Regions from separate parts of the Vibrio sp. QJM3NY_15 genome, predicted to be linked through region 1. Evidence: riboswitches for the same ligand, from Rfam matches in the RefSeq annotation. Region 1 holds a riboswitch; each other region holds the start of a gene.

What was found. A riboswitch is a leader RNA that binds a small molecule or an ion and turns the genes downstream of it on or off. The one in region 1 is predicted to bind thiamine pyrophosphate.
Region 2: linked by a shared signal. The riboswitch ahead of thiB (thiamine ABC transporter substrate binding subunit) and the one ahead of thiC (phosphomethylpyrimidine synthase ThiC) in region 1 are both predicted to bind thiamine pyrophosphate.
Region 3: linked by a shared signal. The riboswitch ahead of thiD (bifunctional hydroxymethylpyrimidine kinase/phosphomethylpyrimidine kinase) and the one ahead of thiC (phosphomethylpyrimidine synthase ThiC) in region 1 are both predicted to bind thiamine pyrophosphate.

What each region holds. Positions count from the first base shown of each region.
Region 1 covers NZ_CM173517.1:3,567,372-3,577,739, forward strand. Annotated here, with positions in the region: gene AC3CKG_RS16085 (thiazole synthase) at 1-747, opposite strand, end outside; gene thiS (sulfur carrier protein ThiS) at 750-959, opposite strand; gene AC3CKG_RS16095 (HesA/MoeB/ThiF family protein) at 956-1,738, opposite strand; gene AC3CKG_RS16100 (thiamine phosphate synthase) at 1,731-3,020, opposite strand; gene thiC (phosphomethylpyrimidine synthase ThiC) at 3,020-4,969, opposite strand; TPP riboswitch at 5,099-5,197, opposite strand; gene crcB (fluoride efflux transporter CrcB) at 5,260-5,643, opposite strand; gene AC3CKG_RS16115 (multicopper oxidase family protein) at 5,744-7,126, opposite strand; tRNA gene AC3CKG_RS16120 (tRNA-Trp) at 7,655-7,731, opposite strand; tRNA gene AC3CKG_RS16125 (tRNA-Asp) at 7,792-7,868, opposite strand; rRNA gene rrf (5S ribosomal RNA) at 7,936-8,051, opposite strand; rRNA gene AC3CKG_RS16135 (23S ribosomal RNA) at 8,143-10,368, opposite strand, start outside.
Region 2 covers NZ_CM173517.1:3,240,573-3,250,940, forward strand. Annotated here, with positions in the region: gene thiQ (thiamine ABC transporter ATP-binding protein) at 1-329, opposite strand, end outside; gene thiP (thiamine/thiamine pyrophosphate ABC transporter permease ThiP) at 329-1,942, opposite strand; gene thiB (thiamine ABC transporter substrate binding subunit) at 2,029-3,021, opposite strand; TPP riboswitch at 3,075-3,194, opposite strand; gene AC3CKG_RS14540 (flavin prenyltransferase UbiX) at 3,238-3,861, opposite strand; gene mpl (UDP-N-acetylmuramate:L-alanyl-gamma-D-glutamyl-meso-diaminopimelate ligase) at 3,895-5,256, opposite strand; gene fbp (class 1 fructose-bisphosphatase) at 5,527-6,537, shown strand; gene AC3CKG_RS14555 (gamma-glutamylcyclotransferase family protein) at 6,641-7,000, opposite strand; gene tamB (autotransporter assembly complex protein TamB) at 7,075-10,368, opposite strand, start outside.
Region 3 covers NZ_CM173518.1:1,293,434-1,303,801, reverse strand. Annotated here, with positions in the region: gene thiM (hydroxyethylthiazole kinase) at 1-663, opposite strand, end outside; gene tenA (thiaminase II) at 692-1,372, opposite strand; gene AC3CKG_RS22120 (ABC transporter substrate-binding protein) at 1,381-2,337, opposite strand; gene AC3CKG_RS22115 (ABC transporter permease) at 2,457-3,272, opposite strand; gene AC3CKG_RS22110 (ABC transporter ATP-binding protein) at 3,265-4,023, opposite strand; gene thiD (bifunctional hydroxymethylpyrimidine kinase/phosphomethylpyrimidine kinase) at 4,013-4,906, opposite strand; TPP riboswitch at 5,003-5,114, opposite strand; gene AC3CKG_RS22100 (DMT family transporter) at 5,213-6,130, opposite strand; gene AC3CKG_RS22095 (helix-turn-helix domain-containing protein) at 6,204-6,944, opposite strand; gene AC3CKG_RS22090 (DUF2999 family protein) at 7,189-7,440, opposite strand; gene AC3CKG_RS22085 (YdcF family protein) at 7,571-8,668, opposite strand; gene AC3CKG_RS22080 (glutathione S-transferase family protein) at 9,166-9,840, shown strand; partial or broken gene AC3CKG_RS22075 (S24/S26 family peptidase) at 10,134-10,368, shown strand, end outside.

The sequences.
Region 1 (10,368 bases):
AGTTAACGGGCTCGAAGCAACCGCGTGAGATACTTTTCCTGCAAGTCCAGCAAGGTAAGCCATTCGACCCGCCTCAACCGCCAGCTTAAAAGCAATCGCCATCTCAACAGGCTGTTGAGATGCAGCTATAGCCGTATTCACTAACACAGCGTCTGCGCCCATTTCCATTGCACGAGCAGCATGAGATGGCGCACCAATCCCCGCATCAACAATCACAGGGACATTCGCTTGGTCGATAATGATCTCTAAGAAATCTGCAGACGCAATACCCTTATTTGAACCAATCGGCGCACCTAACGGCATAACCGCAGCACAACCCACCTCTTCCAAGCGCTTACACAATACTGGGTCGGCATGGCAGTAAGGCAACACAACAAAGCCATCTTTAACCAGTTGCTCAGCGGCTTTAAGCGTTTCAATTGGGTCTGGCATCAAGTACTTTGGATCTGGGTGAATTTCCAGTTTGAGCCAATTTGTGCCTAGCGCTTCACGAGCCAAATGCGCAGCAAAGATGGCGTCTTTTGCATTCTTAGCACCTGATGTATTCGGTAGTAAGTTCACGCCAGCATCAATGATGGGTTGTAAAATGTCGTCTTGCTCAGAGCGAATATCAACCCTCTTCAACGCCATGGTTGCCAGTTGAGAACCGGAAGCTTCGATAGCACTCGCCATCAAGTACTTATTGGCGAACTTACCCGTTCCAGTGAAGAGTCGAGATTGAAACGTTTTATCTGCGATAGTTAGCATGGTTAGCCTCCTGCAATGGCTTGGAAAAGAGAAATAGCGTCGCCTTCATTAACGACCGTTTGTTGCCACTGACTACGCGGGACAACCGCATTATTGATTGCAAATACACAACCTAGATCAGGTAATGATAGAGCTTGGATAATGTCCGCTAGAGACGAAGAGTACGCTACCTGTTCTGGTTGCTCGTTTATCGAGATCGTTATATGGCTCATTGGATTTCTTCTTCTAAATGCTTAACTACAGACGCACTGCACACAGGACATTCACTATCTTGAGTGACCATAAGGTTTTGCCAATTCATCGTCTGGCCATCGAACAGTTTAAGTTGGTGTGTTGCGACCTGAAACTCACCACGAGTTAGACGTTGAATAGCAGCCAAAGCTTGAAGGTTACCTATGGTGCCAACAACTGGGCCTATGATGCCGCTATCGCTACAACGCGTCGTTTGTGGATGCTGTTTGAACGGGAACAAGCAGTGATAGCACCCTTTCTGATTCTGATAATCAAATACAATAAACTGGCCTTTCCAGCCAATTGCAGAACCAGAAATCAAAGGAGTCTTCGTGCTGAAACATGCTTGGTTAACCTGCTGGCGTGACTCGAAGTTGTCAGTACAATCCAACACTAAGTCAGCTAGCATCACTTCAAGCTCAAGCTGACTTTCACTCATTCGTTGATTGATGGTTCTTACTTGGCTGCGACCATTGAGCTCACTCAGTTGTTGCTTCAACGCTTCAACCTTAAGCGAACCTAACTGAATTTCCCTGAACGCGACCTGTCGTTGCAGGTTCGATGAATCGACACAATCATCATCAACCAGCACGATCTTTCCAACACCAGAAGCAGCTAGATAAAGAGCCGCGGCATTACCTAAGCCACCACAACCAATCAACAACACATGACTATTTAGTAAGTTGCGTTGCCCTTGCTCACCCACTTCAGGTAACGCAATTTGTCGTTGATAACGAATGAATTCAAAGTCACTAAGCATAGCTAGGCTCCTGCATAACCTCTTCCTTAAGAGTTGGAGATTTAGGTGCCATCAGTTTTTCGAAAAATTCGATCACTTTCTGTGGGTCTTCCGCCAATGTAATCGCACGTACCACCGCCAAGCTCGATACCCCACACTCCCACACCTGCTCAGCTGTCGATTGGTCAATACCGCCAATAGCAACCGTCGGATAACCGATGAGTTGTTCTGTGTATGGGATAGTATCAATCAGCTGTTGGTACAGAGATAAACGAACTAAACCCTGAGGTTTCGATGGCATCTGTTTAGTTGTTGTTGGGAAGATATGCCCTAGCGCAATGTAGCTTGGGTTGATTTGAACAATGCGTAGCAACTCGTAATAGCCATGAGTCGAGAGACCGATCTTAATACCTGCTTGGCTCAACTGTGAGAGATTTGATTCTTCAATATCCTCTTGCCCCAAATGAACACCAAACGCGTCATGCTTGAGTGCAAGCTGCCAATAATCATTGATAAAAACCTGAGCGTTATGCTCTCGACCAAGCTCGATTGATCGAGCAACTTGTTGTTCTAAGTCCGCTTGCTGAGGGTTTTTAATACGTAGTTGAACAGTGTTAATTCCAAGCTTGAGCAACCTTTCGATCCACTCAACATCATCAACCACAGGATATAGCCCTAGGCTACTCTTGCTCAATTCAGGGAACGAAAGTGATGTTCCTTGGTGCGCCCAACCAACACTAATATCCAGTCGCTCATCTTCCAAAACTGGAATTGGAAAGTTTTGGTAATGTGCTGGCCATGTTCCACGTGAAACATTGGACGATGCGCGAGCTAAAACCAATGCGTCCTCTAATGGGAATTCCAGAGCCAACAAAGTAAGTAACCAAGCAAAGTGGCCGCGATTATCTAATTCCTGATGAGCTGTAGTGTCACTCTTGATAGCACGATTAGCATCCCGGTGTGACCAGATATCCAGTACAGTTGAATCATCTGAGACACCGACATAGATGGTATTCGGAGTTTGTATAAAGGCATCACAAACGTCAGTTAGCGCGACTGAATTACTGTAATCAACAACATGGTTCAGTTCCGCCAACTGACACTTCGCCAATGAATCAACATCATGAGCGAAGCCAATAGATAACGCATGCTGAGTGTCAACGATAGAGAAGTATTGAGTTGGGCTTACACCCAACTCAACTGCATCGATTGCCAAGCCTTGTCGCTTAGCAACCAATAGACAGTTCTGCACCTCTCCCGTTAACTCAATATTTTGAGATGGGATGAGTATCTTCACTGTCATTATTCCTCTAATTGAGCTTCTTTTGCAGCTACTGCAGGGTGGTAAAGTTCAGAGCCAGTATCACGGAACTCTTGTGATTTCTGACGCATCCCTTCCAACGGGTTATCTAGCATCTTAATCTCGATAGCCTGATCCGCGGCTACTTGTTCGGTATCTTTCGCATACTCTCTGACTTCCTGAGAGATCTTCATCGAGCAGAATTTAGGTCCACACATTGAGCAGAAGTGAGCAACCTTACCGGATTCTTGTGGCAGAGTTTCATCATGGAAAGAACGTGCTGTTTCAGGGTCTAAAGCTAGATTAAATTGGTCTTCCCAACGGAATTCAAAACGTGCTTTAGATAATGCATTATCTCGGATTTGTGCGCCCGGGTGCCCTTTCGCAAGGTCAGCAGCGTGTGCAGCAAGCTTGTATGTAATCAGGCCGGTCTTCACATCTTCTTTATTTGGTAGACCTAAATGCTCTTTAGGCGTGACATAACAGAGCATCGCACAGCCGTACCAACCAATCATGGCCGCGCCAATACCAGAGGTAATATGGTCGTAACCAGGGGCAATATCTGTCGTCAATGGGCCTAAAGTATAGAAAGGCGCTTCATGGCAGTGTTCTAACTGCTCATCCATGTTCTCTTTGATTAGGTGCATTGGCACATGTCCTGGGCCTTCAATGATCACCTGCACGTCGTATTCCCAAGCTACCTTAGTCAACTCACCTAAAGTACGTAACTCCGAGAATTGAGCCTCATCATTAGCATCTGCAATAGAACCCGGGCGTAGGCCATCACCCAATGACAGGGCAACATCGTACTTCGCACAGATCTCGCAGATCTCGCGGAAGTGAGTATAAAGGAAGCTCTCTTGGTGATGTGCAAGACACCATTTCGCGATAATAGATCCACCACGAGAGACAATACCTGTCAAACGTTTAGCCGTCATCGGAACGTAGCGAAGCAACAAACCTGCGTGGATAGTGAAGTAATCAACACCCTGCTCTGCTTGTTCAATCAAGGTATCGCGCATCACTTCCCAATTAAGGTCTTCCGCAACGCCATTCACTTTTTCAAGGGCTTGATACATAGGAACCGTACCAATTGGTACAGGGCTATTACGTAAAATCCATTCGCGAGTCTCGTGGATATTACGGCCAGTGGAAAGGTCCATTACGGTGTCGCCGCCCCAACGAGTTGACCATACTAGCTTCTCAACTTCTTCTTCAATCGAAGAGCTTACTGAAGAGTTACCAATATTAGCGTTCACCTTCACTAAGAAGTTTCGACCAATAATCATCGGTTCTGATTCTGGGTGGTTGATGTTTGAAGGGATGATAGCTCGACCTTCAGCAACCTCTTTACGCACAAACTCAGGAGTAATTTCTTTCGGCAGGTTTGCGCCAAAGTTATGACCAGGATGTTGGTGGTTCAACTGCTCATCAGCAAACTTCTGACGTCCCATGTTCTCACGTATAGCAATGTACTCCATCTCAGGAGTGATAATCCCCTGACGAGCATAGTGCAGCTGAGTAACACATTGATTGCCAGTCGCGCGACGAATTCTAGGTAGGTTGCCGTAACGAAGGTCGTCTAGAGTTTCATCTTCTAAACGTTCTTTAGTGTAAACAGAGCTTACATCGTCTAACAGTTCCGTATCACCACGCTCATCAATCCATTGCTCACGCAACTTAGGAAGGCCGCTATACAGGTCTATTTGATGTGTGGGGTCAGTGTAAACACCTGAGGTATCGTAAACTTGAATGGGTACATTAGGTTCGAATACAGGCTCTTTTTTGGTACCACCGACAAGGCTATCAGCGAGTGATATTTCTCGTACAGGGACTTGAATATCTTCTCGAGATCCTTGGATGTAAGCTTTTTTTGAATTTGGATAAGGTTGTACGGATAAAGAATCGATGAAATTCTTCGCTTCCAGTCTTGCTTGTTTACGACTCGACATAGCATTTTTCCTTGGCTTTTAGCCATTATTTATAGGGATAAAAATGCTTGACGGATTAGATGCTACAAGAGGGATCACGGTAAGAAATACAGTTGTGATCTGGAGATAGATCTCTAGAAGGATTCTAGTTAGATATCTACTCTTGTTCCCTTCGCAGGTATTAGCCTGATCAGGTTCAACGGATCCCGAGTTAACGGTCTCAGCCATATGGCACTCCGACAAGTTCGATCGAGTATATAAAAACGGCTTAGATAAACCAAGCCGAGTTGTTAACAAATCGTAAGAAAGTTTTAAGACTTTATCAAAAGTTGGAAGCCGATCCATGCTGCTGAGATGCTGAGAACCACGTTGAGTAACACATTGAGTCCCATCTTAAAGAAAGCACCCTGCTGCATAAGAAGCACGTTATCCATCGAAAATGTAGAAAATGTAGTCAGTGCTCCAAGGAAGCCAAGACCGATAATTTGTCTCCATGGTTCTGTCGCAACCATCTCATTCTCAAACGCTGCGATGAGTAAGCCCATAATTAAAGAGCCAATCACGTTAACAGTTAGCGTACCATAAGGAAAACCACGCCCTAGCATCACCACACATAACTCTGAAATCAAATAGCGCGAACAAGCACCAAATGCGCCACCAATGGCAATAAAACCTAAAATAGATAACTGACCCATGAATCCTCCCAAACAATAATCCCTATATTCTAGCTTTAACGCCGATAAAAGCGAGGGTAGAAACTAAGAATGCATGCGCAAATATTAAACGTTACAGGTGTCACTTAACTTCGATATATCCCATTAAACCCGTTTTCATGTGTTCTATAACATGACAGTGATACATCCAACGTCCTGGGTTGTCCGCAACAAATGCGGCTTTCGCTCGACCGTTTTTTCCAAGTAGCACGGTATCGGTGTGGAAAGGTTCTTCAATTTTTTTACCATCACGTTCCAATACAGTGAATGTATGACCATGAATATGAATCGGGTGATGATATTGAGTGACGTTCTTAAGATCGAATATGTAAGTCTTACCTAGATCTAAAGTCGCCAACGGCTCAGGGATATTGTCTTTGCTCATCCCCTCCCACGCTCGTTTATTAGTAAGCCAAAATTTAGGCATCGATTTACCATCTTTAGATACAGGTGAAACTGCACCCTCCCACTCGAACACGAAATCGATCTCTTCAGCATTAGCAAGATCTAGGTTAGGTACTGGATTCAATGGTAATAATGGCAACACTCGCTCTTGAGTAAATGCTGAATCTACGACTTCAAATTCACACAAAGAAAATGGGAAACGCCCCTTCATTTGGAGAACGTTAATTCGCTCACCAGCTTTAGGAGCGATCAGTCCGATATCAACACGCATACCCGGACCAATTTTATGTTGAGTCAGTTTATAAGGCGTTTTCACAGGGTTACCATCAATGGCAATCACCCATGCATCAGCCCCTTCGATAGCGATAGGATAAGTGATCGTATTATCGACATTGGCAATCCGCAGTCGAGTCGTTGCGTGCTGCTTTAATTGGTATACGGGTTCATGAACTCCATTAACACTACTCCACTCACCAGGAGTGCCCATACGAGCACTGAGTCGTGGAATCATTAAGTCTTTCCATTGACCTTGCTTGTCGATATGCCAATGTTTAAGCATCAATGCGTGTTCTTCGTCAAATTGCACGGGAGTGCTTTCTTCTACGATAATAAGACCAACCAACCCCATCCCAAGTTGTTTAACGCTATTCATATGTGGGTGATACCAAAATGTGCCGGCATCTGGCGGCGTAAACTCATAAATGAATGTTTCACCTGGCATGATTGGTGGCTGACTTAAAAAGGGAACTCCATCCATTTCGATAGGAATTCTTAAGCCATGCCAATGAATAGTCGTCGGCTCTGATAGCTTATTCGTAAAACGAATTGTGACCTTTTCACCCTGTCGACATCGAATCGTCGGAGCTGGAATCTGTCCATTAAAGGCTAAAACATTGGTATCAAATCCCGCGACTAACTCAGCCATTGAAGGTTCAGCAGTTAAGTCATAGACATACTTACCTTGCCCACCAACAGACTGCTTCATAGAACAAGCGGGCAAAACAGTTAGTGCGGATATAGCGAGAGATGATTGAATAAACTTACGACGGGAAATATCCATATTTGTTGCCTTTTAGTAATAACGACCAAAATGTAACAAAATATTGAGAATAATTCTCATAAAGAAGTGGGGATTGTGCTGTTGGTTGTTTATAAAAGAGGCAGGGATAAGTGAGCACTTACCTTTCTAAGGCCAAATATCATCCAAGGCAAGAAGTGACAGCTTAAATATCACACATATAGAAAGCCAAAAGACCTCTATCTTCGACTCGATCTTCAAACTATTACGGAAGCGTTAAGGTTCGAATATCAACATATCCAAATAGGAAAAATTGGGTAAAAGCATTATGAGTCGGCGCTCAAAGTATTCCACCGGGATGACGTTCCATCTCCCAATATTGCTTCGAAGAAGCAACAGGCGTAAAAAAGCCCCAACATTTCTGCTGAGGCTTTGTATATAGAAGGGTTGGAGGTTTAGACTCCCAACATGCGCTGTTTTGGTAAGTCGGGGAATCCGCTGCTCTGCTAATCGCATATATTAGATTCAGAAAGCAAAAAGGCTCTAGCATTTCTGCTAGAGCCTTAAATATGGCAGGGGTGGAGAGATTCGAACTCCCAACACGCGGATTTGGAATCCGCTGCTCTGCCAATTGGAGCTACACCCCTAAAACTTTTTACTACTTCAGATTCGAAAAAACCTCGCACTAGGCGAGGTTATCGAATAAGTGGCGGAGTGGACGGGACTCGAACCCGCGACCCCCGGCGTGACAGGCCGGTATTCTAACCAACTGAACTACCACTCCGCAGTGGTCAACTCACTAAGTGAGCGTCCATATCTCCAGGTCGGTCAACCTAAAGATTTAATTTAAAGCCTGGCGATGTCCTACTCTCACATGGGGAAACCCCACACTACCATCGGCGCTATTGTGTTTCACTTCTGAGTTCGGCATGGAATCAGGTGGGTCCACAATGCTATGGTCGCCAAGCAAATTTTAAAATTCGGAAAACTGATTTAAAAGTCTCTTTCAAACTCATTCAAGGTCTGTCTTTGAGTCCACAAAACCCCTTGGGTGTTGTATGGTTAAGCCTCACGGGCAATTAGTACAGGTTAGCTCAATGCCTCGCAGCACTTACACACCCTGCCTATCAACGTCGTAGTCTACGACAACCCTTTAGGACACTTATAGTGCCAGGGAAAACTCATCTCAAGGCTCGCTTCCCGCTTAGATGCTTTCAGCGGTTATCGATTCCGAACTTAGCTACCGGGCAATGCCATTGGCATGACAACCCGAACACCAGAGGTTCGTCCACTCCGGTCCTCTCGTACTAGGAGCAGCCCCTTTCAATTTTCCAACGCCCACGGCAGATAGGGACCGAACTGTCTCACGACGTTCTAAACCCAGCTCGCGTACCACTTTAAATGGCGAACAGCCATACCCTTGGGACCGACTTCAGCCCCAGGATGTGATGAGCCGACATCGAGGTGCCAAACACCGCCGTCGATATGAACTCTTGGGCGGTATCAGCCTGTTATCCCCGGAGTACCTTTTATCCGTTGAGCGATGGCCCTTCCATTCAGAACCACCGGATCACTATGACCTGCTTTCGCACCTGCTCGAATTGTCATTCTCGCAGTCAAGCGGGCTTATGCCATTGCACTAACCACACGATGTCCAACCGTGTTTAGCCCACCTTCGTGCTCCTCCGTTACTCTTTGGGAGGAGACCGCCCCAGTCAAACTACCCACCAGGCACTGTCCGTAATCCCGATTCAGGGACCAACGTTAGAACATCAAAACTACAAGGGTGGTATTTCAAGGACGACTCCACCACATCTAGCGACGCGGTTTCATAGTCTCCCACCTATCCTACACATGTAGGTTCAATGTTCAGTGCCAAGCTGTAGTAAAGGTTCACGGGGTCTTTCCGTCTAGCCGCGGGTACACTGCATCTTCACAGCGATTTCAATTTCACTGAGTCTCGGGTGGAGACAGCGTGGCCATCATTACGCCATTCGTGCAGGTCGGAACTTACCCGACAAGGAATTTCGCTACCTTAGGACCGTTATAGTTACGGCCGCCGTTTACCGGGGCTTCGATCAAGAGCTTCGACCGAAGTCTAACCCCATCAATTAACCTTCCGGCACCGGGCAGGCGTCACACCGTATACGTCATCTTACGATTTTGCACAGTGCTGTGTTTTTAATAAACAGTTGCAGCCACCTGGTATCTGCGACTCTCGTCTGCTCCATCCGCAAGGGACTTCACTGATAAGAGCGTACCTTCTCCCGAAGTTACGGTACCATTTTGCCTAGTTCCTTCACCCGAGTTCTCTCAAGCGCCTTGGTATTCTCTACCCGACCACCTGTGTCGGTTTGGGGTACGATTCCTTACAATCTGAAGCTTAGAGGCTTTTCCTGGAAGCATGGCATCAATGACTTCACTACCGTAGTAGCTCGACATCGTATCTCAGCGTTAATGAAAGTCCGGATTTACCTAAACTTTCCGCCTACGTACTTGAACCTGGACAACCGTCGCCAGGCCCACCTAGCCTTCTCCGTCCCCCCATCGCAATTGTAAGAAGTACGGGAATATTAACCCGTTTCCCATCGACTACGCCTTTCGGCCTCGCCTTAGGAGTCGACTTACCCTGCCCCGATTAACGTTGGACAGGAACCCTTGGTCTTCCGGCGAGGGAGTTTTTCACTCCCTTTATCGTTACTCATGTCAGCATTCGCACTTCTGATACCTCCAGCAGCCCTTACAGACCACCTTCAACGGCTTACAGAACGCTCCCCTACCCCACATACCCTAAGGTACGTAGCCGCAGCTTCGGTGTATAGCTTAGCCCCGTTACATCTTCCGCGCAGGCCGACTCGACCAGTGAGCTATTACGCTTTCTTTAAATGATGGCTGCTTCTAAGCCAACATCCTGGCTGTCTGAGCCTTCCCACATCGTTTCCCACTTAGCTATACTTTGGGACCTTAGCTGGCGGTCTGGGTTGTTTCCCTCTCCACGACGGACGTTAGCACCCGCCGTGTGTCTCCCGGATAGTACTTACTGGTATTCGGAGTTTGCAAAGGGTTGGTAAGTCGGGATGACCCCCTAGCCTTAACAGTGCTCTACCCCCAGTAGTATTCGTCCGAGGCGCTACCTAAATAGCTTTCGGGGAGAACCAGCTATCTCCAGGTTTGATTGGCCTTTCACCCCTAGCCACAAGTCATCCGCTAATTTTTCAACATTAGTCGGTTCGGTCCTCCAGTTGATGTTACTCAACCTTCAACCTGCCCATGGCTAGATCACC
Region 2 (10,368 bases), 330 kb from region 1:
ACTTCAAGCTTTTGGGTTGCCGTAAGCTTTAACCCTGGGTGCAGCCCCAAACCAATATTTTCACGCACGGTGAGATGGGCAAACAAGTTATGCTCTTGGAACAACATAGCTAATGGGCGTTGGTGCGCCTCTTTACCTATCAAAGATTGCCCTGCTACCGAGATCTCACCCGATGTCGGCTCAATAAAACCAGCAACCAGTGCCAGCAGTGTTGATTTACCCGCCCCACTAGGCCCCATCAGTGCAACAATGTCGCCCTGCTCTGCTTGAAAATCAAAACTAAACAACTCTCGGTGATAGTGGTAGTCCACATCTTTCATCACTAACATCATCGGTTCCTTAACCCTTTAGCATCTAGCTTTGAGTTTCGTGTAAATAAAAATTCAATCAGACTAAAACTGCTGACACTCAATAACAGCAGACTGACCGAAACAACGGCGGCGGCTTCCATCTGATAGCTGCCTAGCAATTGGAACAGATACAAAGGTAGTGTTCTAAAATCATGACTGCCAAACAAGGCAATCGCACTTAAGTCTCCCATTGCAAGCATGAAGCTAATCGAGAATGCGTGCGCCATAGGTTTACGTAATGCCCGCCATTCCACGAGTCTGAATCGGGTAAAGCCGGTCATCCCTAAGCTCGCGCACACATATTGATACTGCTGAGACAGGTGCAACATAGGTTGAGCCAAGGTTTTAATCACGTAAGGCAGCGCCATCAAACTGTTTACTGCAATCACAATAAAGAAAGCCAAGCTGAACACATCGGTAAATGAACGCAGCAATAAGAAAAGACCAGTACTGATGACTAGACCCGGCGTCACTAAGATAATAGTGCCAATCAGTTCGATTTTATCGGCTCGAAAATTCTTATTCTGCAAACGCCACGCACGACTGGTAAGCAGTATCGCAATACCAATAAAAACGGCGATAACACTGGCCAAAGAAGCGACACGAACTGAGGTCATTAACGCCGCCCAAAACGGTTCACTGCTGAGTACCGTCAATGCTTGTGAATTAATACCACTAAAGATAACCATGGCTAATGGCGGCAATACCAGCATTGAGACTACGATGATCCAAAAGCTATCCCAAGCCTTTGACCACCAGCTGTCCTTAACCAAATATTTCTCTTCCGACAGCTGGCTGGCTGTCACGGAGATAGGCTTAGACAGGCGCTGAATACTCACCGCTAACACACCACACAGTAGCATTTGCCATATTGCGAGTAACGCACCAGCCTGTAAGTCAAAGTCGAATTTAATCGCTTGATAGATGGCTAGTTCAATAGTGGTCGATTTCGGGCCGCCACCAAGAGCCATCACTGTCGCAAAGCTGGTAAAGCACAACATGAAAACTAAACCACAAACATGTGGTAATTGCTGCCTTAAACGCGGCCATTCAACCCATTTGAATTTATTCCAATGGCTCATCCCCAAATGCGCACACAGCTTGTGTTGCTCGGCAGGCACGGTATCCAAAGCTTGTAAAAGTAAACGGCTAGCATAAGGCAGATTAAAGAAGACATGCGCCAGCAAAATGCCATTCAAGCCATAAATCGAGAATGGTAATTCAATGTCGAAGTTAGCCAAAAATTTAGCTAACCAACCACTATTCCCATAAATCGCGAGCAAGCCAAAGACACCGACTAACACAGGCAGAACCAAAGTCGACGCGAACAGTCTTAACAACAAAGCTCGTCCAAAAAATTGCCTGCGACACAGAGCGTGAGCAACGGGTATAGCAAAGCCAACACTCAGCACAGTTGAGAGTATCGCTTGATAAAAACTGAATTTCGTTACATGCCAATAGTAAGGATCTGACCATACTTGGCTGATATCAAGAGAAGGGGCATTGCTAAGCAATGCCCCAACTGCTGAAACCACGAAGGCGGTAATGAGTATCGCAACCCAGATCCCGACCTTAGGTGTTTTCTTTATCATAAATAAATTATTTACCGTAAATGGCTCATTCCAAACATCACGAATAAGCCTTTTAATTACAGGACGCTCATTTTTTTAATAGTAAGTTAAAAAGTAAGTGCACTCTGCCATTCACGAATCCAAGGCTTGCGCTTAGCGGCAATTTCTTCAGGCGTAAAGCTCAGAGCTTTCTGCGGTACCGTTAACTGTTCGAACCCTTTTGGTAGTTCGATGTCAGTCACTGGGTACATCCAGTTGCCCGTTGGCATCGCTGATTGGAACTCGTCACTTAGAATAAACGCCATAAACTCATCAGCAAGTTTCTCGTTCTTGCTGCCTTTGACCTTAGCTGCCACTTCAACTTGAGTGTAATGACCTTCTTCAAAGCTTGCTGCTGCGTACTTAGAATCACTTTCTGCAATGATGTGGTAAGCCGGAGAAGTCGTGTAAGACAACACTAAATCCGACTCGCCTTCTAAGAACATAGAGTAAGCTTCAGACCAACCTTTAGTCACAGTAACCGTTTTCTGAGCGAGCTTCTTCCACGCGGCTGTCGCTTCATCACCGTAAACCGACTTCATCCATAGCATCATGCCTTGGCCTGGTGTTGATGTACGTGGATCTTGATAGATAACCTTGAGGTCATCACGCTGCTCAACCAATTCTTTCAAACTCTTAGGCGGGTTTGCTAATTTCTCTTTGTTATAGATAAACGCAAAGTAACCAAAATCATAAGGAACAAAGGTGCTGTCGTTCCAACCGTTAGGAAGTGTCACTGATGACGTATCAACACTGTGCTCAGCTAATAAGCCCGTCGCTTTCGCCTCAGCCATTAGATTGTTATCTAGGCCTAACACGATGTCTGCTTTGCTGTTACCACCTTCAAGACGCAAGCGGTTAAGAATAGACACGCCATCTTCTAGCGCGACAAAATTCACATCACAGCCACACTTTTCTTCAAATGCTTTTTCAACGACAGGACGAGGGCCCCAATCCGCAGCAAAAGAATCATAGGTATATACAGTTAGAGTATTGTCTGCAGCAACGGCAGAAAAAGAGATGGCTGTAGTAACAGCAAGGGTTGTTAATGTGAATTTCACTGGACGCTCTCCATGGTCTGAGCGGCACAGGTTTGAGGGAGGAGAACGGTAGAAGTTGTTCCTAACTCAATTCCTACGCCAGCATTATCTGGTTCAGGTTTACGGGTCCCAAGCACTTGCTTGATCTCAGCTCGCATTCATTATTTGAATGGTTAGCTCCCCGATGAGTGTTCAGAATTGTAATTCGAATTTTAACAATAAGCTATCAAGTTTGGATCAATTACGTTGATCGTAACCCCAACGTGGCACTAAACCTTGCTCAATACCAAGATGATCCAAAATACGCGCCACCATAAAATCGACCAGATCTTCGATCGACTTAGGTTGGTGATAAAAACCCGGAGCCGCAGGCATGATCGTTACGCCCATGGTCGAGAGTTTGTGCATGTTCTCTAGATGCAGCGTAGAAAATGGCGTCTCACGAACCACCAACAGCAGCTGGCCTCGCTCTTTCATAACCACATCAGCAGCTCGCTCAATCAGGTTATCTGATAGACCATGAGCAATTGAAGCTAAGCTTCCCGCAGAACATGGACACACCACCATCTGCTTCGGTGCTGCAGAACCAGAGGCAACCGGTGAGAACCAGTCATCTTTGCCACACACCACCAGCTTTTCTGGGTCGCAACCTAAATGCTTAACCAAAGCTTGTTTCGCAGCATCTGGCCCAGCAGGTAACTTAAGTTCATGCTCAGTCGCCAACACCACTCGCGCTGCCGACGATATCAGCAAATAGACCTGATAATCTGCCGCCAATAGGCATTCAAGTAAACGCAGTCCGTAAGGCGCACCAGATGCGCCTGTGAAAGCGAGGGTTATAGCTTTATCGTGTTTTGTCATGTTCTCAATTACTTCAAATTATAGGGTCTTGGATCAGTTAGCCCTGAGTGCCAACGCATCCAACAGTTTCTGGTGAATACCACCAAAGCCACCGTTACTCATTACCAAGATTTGGTCGCCCGCTTGTGCCTCTGAGACAATTTTAGCAACGAATACGTCCATGTCATCACTCACGTGTGCGGGTTGATGGCACGCATCGGCCACGTCTTGTACAGACCAATCAATGTTATCCGGTTGGAATAAGTAGGTAGAATCCGCCTGCTTGAGCGAATCAGCCAAGGTTTCTTTGTGCACACCACGCTTCATGGTGGCAGAACGAGGCTCTAAAACGGCAATGATTTTCTTTGTGTCGACCTTATTACGTAAGCCACCCAGCGTAAGTTCAATCGCTGTAGGGTGATGAGCAAAATCGTCATAGACAGAAACACCTGCCACTTCGCCTTTAAACTCTAAGCGACGCTTGGTATTAATGAACGTCGCCAGTGATTCGCACCCTAAATCGGGGGTGACACCCACATGCCTTGCCGCCGCAATCGCCATCAAAGCATTGTTGACGTTATGATCGCCAACCAAATCCCAGTCTACGGTTCCAACACATTCGCCTTGGAGGTACACCTCAAATTTAGAGCCGTCTTTAACCAGTTTCTTGGCATCCCAATCACCGAGTTCACCACTCGACTCAGTTTCACTCCAGCAGCCACGAGATAACACATCTTGGATCGCGGTATCTTGCTTCGGTGAGAAAATACGACCATTACTTGGCACAGTGCGAACCAAATGATGGAACTGTCGCTTGATCGCTTCAAGATCGTCAAAGATATCCGCATGATCAAATTCGAGATTATTCATCACTAACGTTCTTGGGTGGTAATGAACAAACTTAGACCGCTTATCAAAAAAAGCACTGTCGTATTCGTCGGCTTCAACCACAAAGAACATGCTTTCACCAAGACGAGCAGAGATACCAAAATTACCCAGCACACCGCCGACAAGAAAGCCCGGTGCATAACCGCAGTCTTCAAGGATCCAAGCCAGCATGCTCGATGTTGTTGTCTTGCCATGCGTTCCCGATACCGCCAGAACCCAACGGTCATGCAACAAGAACTCTTGCAACCACTGCGGCCCTGAAGTGTATCTAAGGTTGTTATCCAATACATACTCAACACACGGGTTACCACGGCTCATCGCATTGCCAATGACTACTAAGTCAGGTCTTGGTTCTAATTGGCTCGGGTCGAACCCTTCAATAATCTCAATCCCCTGAGACTCCAACAAGGTACTCATTGGAGGATAAACATTCGCGTCACTACCAGTAACCTTGTGACCTAATTGACGAGCCAATACCGCAGCACCACCCATGAAGGTGCCACAAATTCCTAAGATATGAATATGCATATATTGCTTCCAAACGCTTGGCTAAATGAGCCATGTCTAAATCAAACTACTTGCACTCATTATCATTAAATGGCGATTAAAAGCGAGCCACAATGCAAAACAAATTTAGTCGACATAGTAAGTGAGATCTGTGTCGCTTAGTTCATTACCATTAAAAAGATCTAACCTTTAGAATTTAGGTAAGCGTCTAGATGAATAAAGCCCATATAAGAGGCTAATTCTACAGTGCTCAAATCCCCCCTAATATTCAGAGAAGTTTAAGGAAATAACATGTCTGAGATGCGCACCCTTGGTGAATTCATTGTTGCAAAACAAAATGATTTCCCCCATGCAAGCGGTGATCTATCATCCCTTTTGTCATCAATTCGTCTTGCTGCGAAAATTGTTAACCGCGAAATTAACAAAGCAGGTCTTGTCGACATTACTGGCGCTGTTGGTACAGACAACGTTCAAGGTGAAGAGCAACAAAAGCTAGACCTATACGCGAACGACAAGTTTAAAGCTGCACTTGAAGCCCGAGACCAAGTTTGTGGTGTTGCGAGTGAAGAAGAAGACGAAGCCGTTGCCTTCAATAAAGAGCTCAACAAAAACGCAAAATACGTCGTGCTGATGGATCCACTTGATGGTTCTTCAAACATCGATGTGAATGTATCGGTTGGTACAATCTTCTCTATCTACCGTCGAGTATCACCGATTGGTACTCCGCCAACACAAGAAGATTTCCTACAACCTGGGCACAAGCAAGTTGCCGCGGGTTACGTAATTTACGGTTCTTCAACCATGCTTGTTTACACAACAGGTGCTGGTGTAAATGGTTTCACCTATGACCCATCACTGGGTACCTTCTGTCTATCTCATGAAAACATGATGATCCCTGATGAAGGCAAGATCTACTCGATCAACGAAGGTAACTACTTCCGCTTCCCAACGGGTGTTAAAAAGTACATCAAGTACTGCCAAGAAGATGAACCGAGTGACAACCGCCCTTATACTTCTCGTTACATTGGTTCTCTAGTATCAGATTTCCACCGTAACCTGCTAAAAGGCGGCATCTACTTATACCCAAGTACACAAAGCCACCCTCAAGGTAAGTTGCGTTTGCTTTATGAGTGCAACCCAATTGCTTTCCTTATGGAACAGGCTGGTGGTATCGCTTCAGACGGTGTTCAACGTATCATGGATATCAAACCAACAGAGTTACACCAACGTGTACCTTTCTTTGTTGGCTCAACAGACATGGTTCGCAAAGTAGAAGAGTTTCTTGAACTTAACCAAGACTAATCCTCTCGTTTATTTCTCAAAATAACGTCATTAAAAAAGCCAGCATTCACATGCTGGCTTTTTGTTTATTCGGTTATCGAGTATCGACTCTGTGATGTATTCATCAACTAAAACTATTGTTCCGCTTACACCAGTCACCCGAAAGTATTTCTTTATTAGCTGTTAGATCAAGCTGATACAAATATACCCATGCTAATCCAAATATAGTCTCTATTTGCTCGCGACGATACTCAACAGGAACATCTTCTAGCCGATCGAGCGACTCCAAAATTTCGTCGTTAATGATATAGACCTCGCCAGCGACACTTTTCTTTCCAAAAATCATCGCCGGATAGGCACCTAAATCAAAAAGGGCAAACGACTCTGGTGTATCAAAGCGCCCCAACAACTCACAACTCTGCAAATAGTGGTGATTGTATTGGCCTTGTCTCAACGTGCCATAAACGAACACAAGATGCTGCATAAACCCTCCACAAGCCCTTCATACTTGTACTTAGATGAATGGCTGAAACATTATCGACTCGCTCTCAAATTGCTTTATTCGAACTCAAATTGATAAAGAAGGTCCACAGCACTGTCTAGGCCCGATACGGCTTCAACATAGAGATCCTGCATCAATCGATAACGAACAGTAAATTCACCTAACGAGTTGAAGATACCCACGCCATATTTCACCTGTAAGCCAGGCAGAATGTAGCCACTTACCGTTACTTGTGAGTCATCACCAGAACCTGCGGTATCCAGTTGTAAATCTTGCACACCAAACGCTTCACCGATTTCGCCGACAACTTTACCGCTCTTCGCCAAGCTCAAGCCAATTAAGGTGGTTGTCATCGAACCGCTCGACTCGCCGTCGATATCTTGGCCACGCAATATATAAGACAGCGCATTCGCTTGAGGCATCGCTGGGTCAGAATAAATCTCAATGGTCGGCTCTGTCGCAGGGCCTGTCACTCGAATACCTGCAGTCACATCGTCCTGAGTATTATCTGGGTTACGTATCGCATTGATTGCTACGTATGGTTGGTCCGGCGGACCATTCATAAGAATCTTACCTTCTTCGATCAACAGGTCTTGTCCGAATGATTGGTAAGTACCATCGACGATGTTCACTTCACCGGTAATGAATGGACCTTGGTCTTTTTGAGCCACATTGAGCTTACCAACCAAGTCGCCTTCAAGACCGAATGCTGACAATTTAAAGTCATCCCCAATGGAGATGTTAATATTGGTCATCACATTGAACGGAATCGTATCTTCATTTTCTGGCTCAAGATCTTTATTCAAGATAACTTGATCAGAGGACACACCAACCGCTGATGGTGGCAAGTCTTCAACAACAATACGTCCCCATGGTAATGCAATGTCACCGGTTATTTTCGCAAGCTCTGGCGTGACATCAATGGTCATGTCGGGAACAACCTTCACTTTAACCATAGGCGGGATAACAACCATCAACTCGTCGGCAAACACTCTGACATTAGAGTGCCATGCTTGAAGGTCCTGCCAACCCCCAGAGCCTTCGATATCAAGGTGACCATCCGGTGTTTCAACATTGGCATCTAACTTCGCGCTGTAGCCGTCAAAGTCGAGGTCAATACGGCCATCTTTAATATCGACTGGCGTGACATCGCCTTTGACTTGAATACCATCAACAGAGAATTGGCCAAAGACTTGAGGATGCATCAAAGAGCCTTTTACTTTTAAATCACTCTCAAGATCCGCCTTCAATAGGCTATATTCACCAAGAATCGGCTGCAAGAAATCCAGATGGAACGTTGTCAGCTTAATTGCCGCATCAACCATTTTGTCTTCAGCGAGGATATCCGGTAGCGACACCGTGCCAGACAAGTCGCCATTGTCGGAAACATCCAACTTAAAATCGGCATCCAGTTTGTTATCTTTCAGTTGGGCATTCAATGCAACACTTTCCCAACCTAGTGTGATTGGCTCACCAACTTGCTGAACAACCTGACCTTTCGGCATATCGACGCTAACCGTCACCTCAGGTTCACCTTGTTCCGACCACTTAGCATGAGCGGTCGCGTTCACTAAGCCCTGTAGTTGTGTTTCTTTAGGCACAAAGGCTTTAATCTGTTCGAAGTCGAATTGGTTGATCGCCAATTTGGCCTCACCCGACTTTCCGACACGCACGTCTTCATCCAGACACACACTCGAACCCGATTGCTTCCAACAGTGCGCTTGTACATCAGCAAACTGATTATCGACATCCGCCTTAATTGCGACAGGTTGATCTAATATCCAAGGCCCCTGCTGAGTGGTAATTTTGACTCTGTCTAACGACCCATCCCAAATAAGAGAAGGCTTTTGAATCAACTCACCAGAAATCGCTAAGCTTGTAGACACGATGTCGGATATCACATCAAGTGTCACGGTATGCTTCTTCTCACCACCACTCACCGTTAAGTCGATGCTTTCAACGCTTTGATCTTGATAGGTTAAGTTCTTGGCTTTTAGTACAAGATCAGCTTGAGCTTCAGGTAATGGCAGTGGAACCACAGAGCCATTAAGAGACAAGGACTCCAGTGTAGCCTCGTTATTCCAATCGACCTTATCAACATTCAAAGCAAGGTCGACTTCAGGCTCTTTCGTTGGACCGCTCAGTTGAATGCTACCAATCACTCTGCCTTTCAACTCGGGAATACTTTTTGCGAGCTCAGGGAAGAAGATCTCAACGCCCATGTCCCATTGCTTATCAAGCTCACCCAGCGCCTTAATCGAGTTAACACCGTGAGCCAAACTCAAACCACTGGTTTTCAGTTTAGGTTCACCGCTCGCGCTGCGATCAGACGCTGACAACTGCCCTTCGATATCCAGAGGGTATTCTCGCAAGATCCCTTCGATATCGAGCTTAGGCAGTTCAATCGCCCAACCACCCGCTTCCGTCAACTCACCCGAAGTGACGATGCCTCCGCTAATGTTACCTTCGGCTTCTGGCCACTGTAGACCCGGTTGAATGTCTTTGAGCGTCACATCGGCTTGCCAATTAACGAGCTTCTTCCAGTTCGCTTTGACTACACCATTGAGTTCGCCACCCAAGGTATTCAGTTTCAAGCGTTCAAGTTCAATCTGTTCTGTGGTGCCTTTGCCTTGCAGGTCGATGGCTAACGCAGGTATCTCCTTACCATCTCCTTTACCTTTAAGCTGCACATTAAAACCATCTAATGAACCATCGGCTTTGAATTTCTCAATCACAGCTTGGTAGTCACTTTTACCTGTCAAAGGCCATTGCGCTTTACCTCCCTCTAATAGAAGGTCAAATGGCAGAGTCGGCTCTAAAGGTTGAATGTCCCCAGACAGTTGTGCCTCAATCAATTCAGAAAACTGAGAATCTAAGTGCAGCTTAGCCACGCTGCCTTGTGCTTTCAGCGATAGTTTCTGACCAGCGAGGTCGGTTTCTTTCACTAACGCATCCAAAGAAAGTTCTAGCGGATAACCATCCTTGAGCTCAACCTTCGTCGCTAAATTCGCGCTTACTTGTGGCATATCGAGTTCGAGAGTAGAAACATCGACCGTATGTTTCCCTGCTCGAGCTTCTAATCCAAGGTGGTTTACCACAATCGGTGTTTCTTGTTCTAAAGTGAAATTGTTGAGATCAAAACGCTCAAGTACAACCTGCAAAGGAATTAAGACTTCAGGCAACTCGATAGCCGTTTTAGTGGCAGCCTCTGGTTCTACCGTTTCTGTTTGCGGTTCTTCTGTCGATTCTGCAAGCTTAACTTTTAGGTCATTGAACAAGGTTGGCGATACCGTCAGCGTTTCCCCCTGCATACTCAGAGCCGTTGAGAACAAACCCCATTCAATTTCATG
Region 3 (10,368 bases), on a different replicon from region 1:
CAATACCGCCGCCGCAGCCAAACCACTTTCCTCACCAACAGCAGCAAATGCGCCCGTCAATGCCGTTAAGGTACAGCCCATGCCGGTGACATACGGCATCATTGGATGACCATTGTTTAACGTCACAACACTGTCTTTGGTGACAACGTAATCCGTCTCACCAGAAATCACCACATTCGCACCGTATTCAGCCACTAAGCATTGCGCTGCGCCTAATGCTGCATCACTGCTATCTAGCGCATCAACACCTTTGCTTTGCGCTTGCTCGCCCGCTAACGCGATAATCTCAGACGCGTTACCACGAATGATCAACTTGTCAGCTAAGCGTGCGATTTCACGAGACGTCTCGGTACGCAGCGTACTAGCACCGCAACCCACAGGGTCAAGAACCACAACCTTGTTGTTTACATTCGCTTGTTCAACAGCAAAACGCATTCTTGGCGTCCACACACTGTCGAGCGTGCCGATGTTGATCACCAAAGCGCCAGAGAAAGACATCATCTCTGCCAACTCTTGCTGTGAGTGCGCCATGATAGGCGAAGCGCCAATCGCCAATAACGCGTTGGCCGTGTTGTTCATCACGACATAGTTGGTGATGTTCACAACCAGTGGTTTTTGCTCTCTTACTGCGCGCAGCGATTGGATGATTTGTTCAGTTAGCATAGATAAATCCTTATTCGTGAAAGTCGCTCTAAGCCGCTGTTGAGTCATTAAGTGCATTCAGACCTTGCTGCCAAAAAGCCACTTCCATACGTGTTGCGGTTTTGAAGATATGAACGATGTTCTGACCGCGCTCGCTGCTGATATCAATTTCAGCAAGCAGTTGATTGAAGTATTCCGCGCCCGTTGCTACGCCAGACTGGAACTCTTCACCGCCGTAAAGCTGCAGCCAGCTTGCGTATGGGTTGCCTTCCAAAACAGTATCACTGCTTTCTAACAGTGCTTTACCAATCACGGCATAACCAATTGAACACGGAGCCAATGCCGCATATAAGTCGACAAGATCACCCGTCATCCCCGCATCTAGAACATAGCGTGTGTAGGCAACAGTGCCGAAATCTTCAGGTTCGTTTTCTAAGTCAGACTCGGTTAAACCCCATTGACCACAGTAAGTCACATGGTGAGAGATTTCAGAATCTAGCAGCGCATGAACACTTGGCAGTGCACGACGCATATCAGCCAAGGTTTTAGCCTTGTAAATTGCCAATGCATAAGCGCGAGCATACTGCTTCAAAAACAGAAAATCTTGCTTCAGGTAATGCAAAAAACACGGCTGAGCAAGGGTGCCGTTTGCCAGCGTTTTAACAAAATCATGCTCGGTGTAGTCTTGCCAATCTTGCTGACAGGCTTGGATTAAGTCTTGGTATTTCATGATATTCCTTAGTCAAAAGTCGGTACGTAATCAGCGGCTTTTGGTAGTGATTTGATAATGCCTTTGTCGAACATAAACTGTGCGTAATCGTCGTAGCGCTTCATATCCACTGCAGAAGGGCGAAGTGCAAAACGAGTCAGCGTGTCGTTCCATGCGCGTTGGTTAAGTTCGTTGTTCAACGTATCTGGTGAGTACGCCACAAATTCGCTCCATGACTCTTGTGGGTGGTTCACAATGTAAGTGGTTGCTTGCTCAAGTGCTTTGTTGAACGCTTTGATTGCTTCGTCGTCGTGTTTCTTTGCGTTCGCAACAAAGATAAGCTCGTCGTAAGCGGGTACGCCGTGCTCTTCTGGGAAGAATGCTTTCGCTTTAAAACCTTCAAGGGCTAACTGGTTGGTTTCGAAGTTACGTAAGCCACCCCAGATTGCATCTACCTTGCCTGATGCCAATGAAGATGAAAGTGCCCAACCGACATTGATGGTTTGCACGTCTGTAAACGCAACATTTTCTTGAGCTAGCATGGTGCCGATGGTTGCTTCTTCGTTACCCGCAATCGCAATACCGATCTTTTTGCCTTTCAGATCCGCTAGTGAATCGTTCTTGCCATTATCTAAAACCATCAACGTATTCAGTGGCGTTGCGATAAGAGTAGATGCACGAACGAGAGGCAAACCTGCCGCTACATCCATGGTTAAACTTGGTTGGTAAGTTACCGCTAAATCGACTTTACCGGCAGCAACCAATTTTGCTGGTGTGCTTGGGTCAGCTGGCTCTTGGATTTCCACCTCTAGGCCTTGGTCAGCAAAGTAGCCACGCTCTTGAGCAATCACAATTGGGCCGTGGTTAGGGTTCACAAACCAATCCAACATCAATGTCAGTTTCTTTTGTTCAGAATCCGCCAATGCATGACCTGAAACTAGCGAAGCAAGCAGTGCCACTGCACCTACCAATTTGGTATTTTTCATAGTTAACCTTTCCTTTTGAATATTATTATTGTGTGTATCGATCTAATTTTTAACTAGGTTTGTTTAGATAAATAGCCTTGAGCGAAGCTTTATTAAACAAAGAGTTATCGAGCTAACCATCACTGGTTCTCCCAAGGGATAGCTTTTTTGAGTAATTTGTCTGTGATGAAGTAGAGCGAGATGGACAGCACCGCCAAGATGAATAAGGCCGCAAACATCTCATCGATAATCATGCGTGCGTTAGCTTGCAGCATTAGGTAACCCAGCCCTTCACTCGAACCCACCCACTCGCCGACGACTGCGCCAATTGGAGCAATAACCACAGCGACACGAATGCCAGACGCCAAAGTTGGCAGCGCAGCAGGCAGTTGGATATAACGGAGCAATTGCCATTTCGAGGCACCCATGGTCTTAGCAAGATCAAGATAACCCGTCGGAGTATTTCGCAGACCGTCGTAACAACAAGTGGTCACGGGGAAGAAGATAATGATCGCCGCCATGACGACCTTTGACGCGATGCCATAACCCAGCCACAACATCAACACTGGTGCGATCGCAAACACAGGGATGGCTTGGCTAGCAATTAAGATAGGCAACAACCAACGTTTCAGCGGCTCGAACATCAACATCTGTAGGGCGAAAAACAGCCCCATGGATAAACCGAGCAATAGACCAAGTAAGATCTCCTGCGCAGTCACCCAAGTGTGTTTGAGTAGCACATCGTAACGTTCAGTAAGTTTTAAAAAGACTTCTGCAGGCGCAGGCAGAATGAAGCTAGGCATCTCAAAGATAACCACCACCATTTGCCATAAACCAAGAATCACAGCACTGCTGATAACCAAGCGCATGACGGGATTCATCTGACGAGGATGTGTTGTGCTAGCTTGCGCGTTAGTTGAACGAGTCACAGCTTCACTTCGCGTTAGATCATTCATAATCACGCTCCAACTGATCTAAGATCGCTTGTTGTAACTCAGCACATTCACCGTCTAACACTCTTGGTGTCGCTGTATTAGGCACAGACAGTGACTGTGCACTCGCCGGTGTGCCTTGCAACACATACAAGTTATCTGCCAAACGCACCGCTTCTTGTGGATCATGAGTAATCAACACAACGGTTTTATCTCTTAACAATTCACACGCTAAACTTTGCAGCTTGTGTCTTGTTACCGCATCCAGCGCAGAGAAAGGCTCATCCATCAGCACCACTGGCTTGTCTTGCATTAAGGTGCGAGCCAAAGCAACACGCTGACGCATACCGCCAGACAATTGATCCGGCATCGCATTCGCATAATCGACCAAGCCAACCGCAGCGAGCAACTCTAGTGCTTGATTGGTTTGCTGTGCTTTATCAGAAGCTGGATTTTGAAAGCGATGACTCAGGCATACATTGTCGATAACCGACAGCCATGGCAGTAACAAATCCTGCTGCGCCATGTAAGCGATGCGATCCGTTAAAGGCAGTTCATCAGAGGTTACCAATGTGCCCTGCCACTCCACCTTGTCGTCCAACAAGCCTGCCAGATAACGCAATACCGTGGTTTTCCCGCAGCCACTTCTACCCAACAATACCGTCCACTTACCTGCGTTTAAGCTAAGCGACAATCCCGATAAGGTTGCGTGCTCGCTGTCGTTATAACGTAAGGAGGCATTGCTGAGTTGAACGCCAACCGTATTAACGGACATTGCCGTGTCCAGCGAAGAAGTGATTTACAGGGCCATGACCTTGACCTACTTGAAGTTCGTCAGCATGGGCAATCGCGCGCGAAATGTATTGTTTGCCTAGGTCAACTGCCTCTGAAAGCGTGTTGCCTTGAGCCAAGAAAGAAGCAATGGCAGAAGAGAGCGTACAGCCCGTGCCATGGGTGTTTCTGGTAGGAAAGCGCTTCGCGCTAATCAAAGCAGATGTGGTTGGCAGAATCAGTAAGTCGTTACTGTTCTCATCCTTCTCTAAGTGACCGCCTTTTAGCAGGACAGCTTTAGCACCTAGTGCGCGTAAGTCTTCAATCATGCCCTGCATTTCGGCTTCGCTTTCAGGTACCGCTTTGCCTGTAAGTGCAGCGCCTTCTGGCAAGTTAGGGGTGATGATGTCTGCCAGCGGAATTAATTCTTGTTTCAGCGTCGTAATTGCTGAGTTTTCTAACAGCAGATCACCACTTGTCGCGACCATGACAGGGTCAATCACTAAGTGTTTAGGTTGGTACTTCTTAATTTTGTCTGCAACGACTTTGATGATTTGCGAATCCGCCAACATGCCGACTTTTACTGCCACAATATTGAGATCAGTAAAAACCGCATCTAACTGGCTAGCGACATGGTCGAGTGGAATAGGAAAAATTGCTGACACGCCTTGCGTGTTCTGGGAAGTGATAGCGGTAATCACAGAACAAGCAAAACTACCGGTAGCAGACATGGCTTTAATATCAGCTTGGATACCGGCACCGCCGCCACTGTCAGAACCCGCGATGGTTAAAACAATCGGAGTATTCGTGCGAATCGTGTCTTCAGCAGAGTGCTGCTGTGTTGAGGATTTTGGAGTTGAGGCTTTTGAAATAGAACTGTGTGTCATTGTCGCTCCTACTATCTTACAAGACGTAGGAGAACGAACACTGATCGAAGGAGAAGTCGCATTAGGCTCATGAAAGCTTTCATGGGTGCAGACGTAGATCGAGTGCTTATAGTTCCCTACGCCAGTGTTAACTGAATCAGGTTCAACGGGTCTCGATTAACGATCTCAGCAAACACCAAATAAGGTATGTGCCCCCCGACTATTGATAGCGATAGTAACAGCACTCTCACAACTGAGATACTGATTTTATTCAATTATAAGAATTACACATGAAAAAATTTCAATTAGGCAAAACAAAACAAATACTTATAACGTTCCTTTAGATGGCTTCGACTGTATAAACAAGCACAGCACAATCAGAGACATACCTAACCAGCCTGTAAAAGGAATCAGCTCACCGACAACACAAACGGCAAGCACCGCTGCGACTACTGGTTCAAACAAGGTCAGCAGATTGGCACTGCTCGCAGTGACGTGACGTAAACCAAAACTGAACGCGATATAACCCAAGCATTGTGGAATCAGCGTAAGATAACTGATGACTAATACGTTGGTCTGTGAGGAAAACAGGTTATCACCAGTAAACCAGAGCGTTGGCAGCAACAGCATCGCACCGAGGCCAAAAATACTGCCCATCGCCGCTTGTGACTTAATCCCTTTATCGATCAGTGCTTTGGTCGCCCAAGAATAAATGGCGTAACACAACCCAGCGACCAGACCTAAGCCAATACCTAACAGCTTGAGATCATCACCGGATTCATTCGCCGATGAAGATTCTGAAAACACCAACAGCCCAATACCTACCACACCAATCGCAAAGCTAGTAAGCCAACGTTTGTTGATATTATTCTTTTTGCTAATCAGACACTCTAATAGTGCCGAAAAGAAAGGTGCGGTAGCAATCGAAACCACGGTACCAATCGCCACACCTGATAATTTCATTGAGGAATAGAAAGCTAAAGGATAGACCGCCAAAGCCAAAGCGCTCACTGCCAACAGCTTCTTGTTCTGCAAAAGTTTGTCGAAAGCGAATAGGATTTTTCGATACGCCAAGCCCGCTTGCATTAGGCCACCGACCCCCATAGAGAAAGCACCAATCGCTAATGGGCTGAGATCAGGCGCAAAACTTGCGGCGGTGCCTGTCGTGCCCCATAAAATAGAAGCAAACAAGATGGCCAAAGTGCCCGTTTGGAATTCGTTAACGCGATTGATGGCAAGATTCATATCTATTATCCAATTTTCAGTTGTGAAATAGATAATAGTGAAGATTGATATAAGTTAGTTTGCTAAAAGGACGCTATTGTTGTTTCGAAAGACTGTCTTTCATTGAGCCTAGAAACGTCCTTGGGGACATCCCAAAGTGCTGAGAGAAGCGACGACTGAAAGCAGACACATCACTATAGCCCACATTTTCAGCAATCAATTGAACCGGTAAATCGGTATGAGTTAACAAGGCTTGAGCTTTCTCCATACGATATCGAGTGATGTATTTAAGCGCACTGATATCCAAGCACTCTTTGAAGCGTTTTTTGAATTGAGTAGAACTCAAACAGGCCGTTTCTGCAAGTTGTGGAATAGAGAGAGGTTGGGCGTAATTATCCGCTATCAGCCTTTGTACCGCACGGATTCTTGGGTCGATGCTCTTGCTGACTTGTTGTTGCTCTAACAGCAATGAAAACACATCCAAAACTGATGACTCAATGCCACTATCGACCTGATATTCCAGCTGCTTTTCAACAAACAGCAAGAAGCTCATTAAAGGTGGCGTGATCGTGAAAACCGAGAGCTCATGCTCTAACAAGTGCTGCGGCAACTCTGCCATATCTGCGACAATAAACCGCGCTGCTTCATCCGCCTTAAACGCATGCGCTGTGGTTACCGGAATCACCACACATTCGCCCACGGCCACTTTGCCAACATACCCCACCATTTCGATATTAATACTGCCTTGGATCGGCAATACCAATTGATGATGGTCCTCATGAGCATGGGTATTAAATTGCTTGGTGTAAGATCGAATGCTTAAGCTAGATTTCATGATCAACGCCTGAGTAGATCGGTTTAGAACGAGTTAAAACACGAAAGTACATGATTTGAACAAGTGAGTCACATCGGGTTGGCATTTGTTAGTACCCTAACCCATTCTAATGGCGATCAAAAAAGCCGCTCAAGCATCAATCACAATGCTCAAACGGCTTTTTATTAGAGTCTAATTAGCGCTGCCAAGAACCGTTAGCCAAACCGGCTATCGCTCATGAGCTCAATCGCTAGATCACACTCACTTATTTTTGAAGTTGCTCTTTAGCGGCTTCAACCTTAGAAAAATCTAGGCCAAGCTCTTCAACTGCTTCTTTGATTAGCGCAGGGTTTTGCATTACCTGACCCATCAGCATTTGAAGCTTATCTTGTGGTAAACCAAGTTGGCTGATTGTCGCCATTGCTGCAAGAGGGTTCTCGGTCAACGTTTTGAATATCTCGCTGATCTGCTCGTCGCTAATATTGTTCTCTTTCAACATCGCTAAAATCGGGTTCATTTTTTTGCCTTTGAAACACTAAATTAAGTAGGAGCACAGCATACCATCTAGCTGTGCTCGATTGTACTAGCAAGTGAAGCTTTGGTTTAACACGAACTGTGCTTTTCCCAAACGCAAATAATGCTTGGGCTTAGCGAGACTCTAGTGGGTAAGAGCGGTAGCTCCACATACCATACGTTCTCAGTGCGTCACGGTAGATGCCTAGAAGCTCACCACTGCTCGCTTTCTTAAGATCTTCTAGCGGCTTATCCGGGTAAGAGACCGTATCGAAGGTAATGCCCTGAGGGCCAGTTTGCCAGCTCGCAATTTCAAACAGAGTTTGACCACGACGAACATGGCTTGCTGAGCTGATAATGGTCGCATGTTTAATATCATGACGAGCAAGCGCATAGCTACTGAACAAGGCATTGCCTACCGTGCTGGTCGCGTAGTTCTCTTCAATGATGCGGTCTTTGCTTACCCCTTTTGAGATAAGCCAATCCGCCATTAGCTTGCCTTCTGTCTTATGGTTCTTTGGCACGCCGCCGGTTAAGACGATCATCGCGTCTGGGTTAGCTTTCGACATTGCTAGTGTTGTTTCAAGACGTTCAATCAAGATTTCATGCATAGAGCCATCAGGGTTAAGCGCGTAACCCAAAGTAACGATAGCACCGTGGTCGCTCAACAGTCCCTTATCCGCAGACTCTTTAAGAGGTGTTTCTAACACGCGGTCGACCGTTGCAAAAATACGTTTGATGTCTTCTGCTTTGCCTTTATTCAGGCTTTCCAGTTTCTCCATGTGCTTGTTGGATTCACTTTCATTGCCTTCAAATCGCTGCCAAACCGCTAGATACGCATGAAGGTCGACATCGTCTGGCGCAACCGTCAGTGCTTGTTCAAACAACTCAATAGCGCGTTCTGCGTTCTTGTTGTAGATCTGAGCGTTCGCTGCCGAGATCAACAAGTCAGTACGGTAAGGTTCTAACTGGTACGCTTCTAACAATCGGTTAGTCACAATTTCCATGTTGCTTGGCATTTTAGCCGTGAAGCCCGCGTGAGAAATTCTTGCCGGAGACTTAAACGCCTGCAACGCATCAAGAAGTAATTGGTCGACAACTTGGCGCTTTGTCACCAACTGCGCGTAATCGGCAGAAGCTTGTACTGCGCCATCGTTAGCAGCAAAAGAATAAGGTGTTGTGCCAAAGGCTAGCATGCCACCAAGAGCGAGGGCGATAATGTTCTTTTTCATGGAAAGATCCTGTGTCGTTAAGTGTTCACATCAGATTTGCTCCCCAATGTAAGCCCCCAAGATTAAAAAACTGTGAACCAAACCTTACTCTCCAAGGCTAATATTCATTTGTTGCATAAGATGTGGCAACAGATCACGATTTTGAACTTACCAATAAGCCTGTGTATTCAGATAATTCTGGTTTGAACCAGTGCTCAACGTTTTTGTTGGAATATCTGACTGCGGATTTCATACGCCCTATTCCACCGAAAACCACCCATCACAAACCCGAGCTCCGCAGAAAACAACACGCCCAAACAGCAACTTTAAGCTCATTTTTCAACAACTTAAAATCCAACACACCGAATTGTTCGATGTTGATCCTCCCCACAGATAACGAAGCTCTAAACATATGGCCGCTAAATGCGAATCGACGTATTTTCAAATAATTCAAAATCAATTATTGAACGATCGTTCAAGCAATGCTTTAATGAATTATCAATACAAGGAGTTACCCCATGCTTAAGTTTTATTTTCACCAAACACCCAACCCAATGAAGATCGCTCTGTTTCTAGAAGAGACAGGCCTAGATTTTGAACTCGTTCCTGTTGATACCTTAAAGGGCGAGCAACACACACCGGAATATCGTTTGATTAACCCGAACGGTAAAACACCAGCCATTGAAGACGATGGACAGCGCGTGTTCGATTCTAACGCTATCCTTCTGTACCTATCAGAGAAAACAGGCAAGCTTGGGGGACAACCAGAAGACAGAGCTGAACTGCTCTCTTGGATGATGTTTATCGCGAGCGGCCTTGGCCCTTATTCGGGTCAATCGGTACACTTCCGTCATGCTGCGCCAGCAGGCCTAGACTACGCTGTGAACCGTTACCTACGTGAAGCACAACGTCATTACGAAGTGTTAGAAAAGCACATGGAAGGTCGTGAATTTATCGTCGGAAATGAGTACACCATTGTCGATGTCGCTGCATGGGGTTGGATTGATAAAGCACCTTTCGTGCTTGGTGAAGAAGGCCTAGAACCTTACCCGAACTTGAAGCGCTGGTTTAACGCAATCAACACTCGTCCAGCTGCACTGCGCGCTCGCGAGATTGGTAAAGGCATTGAATTTAAAACCGAACGTGATGAAGAAGCGAAACGAGCACTGTTTCCTTCGAATTATGCGAAGTAGAAGTGATAAAGTCTGACAATGAGGCTCGGTAGTGATTTACTGGGCCTCTTTTCTCTGGTTTCATCCCAATTTGAACTCAAACTACATCTCTCCGCCTTAATTCAACATCCTCTACCTTGATTCCGTGACACCAACTAACCTATTTTTTAACTATTCTCAAAGCCATAACTAACTGTTACAAATCATGAAGTACGGTTTTAGGGCTACTTGATATGAGATCATAATGATATTCTATACATCATTAAATATTTCATAGGCTTTGAAACGAGCCTTTAAGTCAATCTAAGCGTGGTTTGTATATGATGAGCATCGAGCACGATGGGACTACATTCATTGTCGATAAAAAAGTTCACCAAGCAGTAAGCGGTACGTACCTAGTCGATATGGACGGCCTACTGTCTCTAAACGACATTCAGCGTTTACCAGGCAAGAAGCTAGCGATCAGCTTTAGTGGCCCGACTCTAACAGTCCAAAAAAATGAAGTAAGGGTTGTAGGTAGAGTGACATTGGTTATGAAGAAAAAATGCT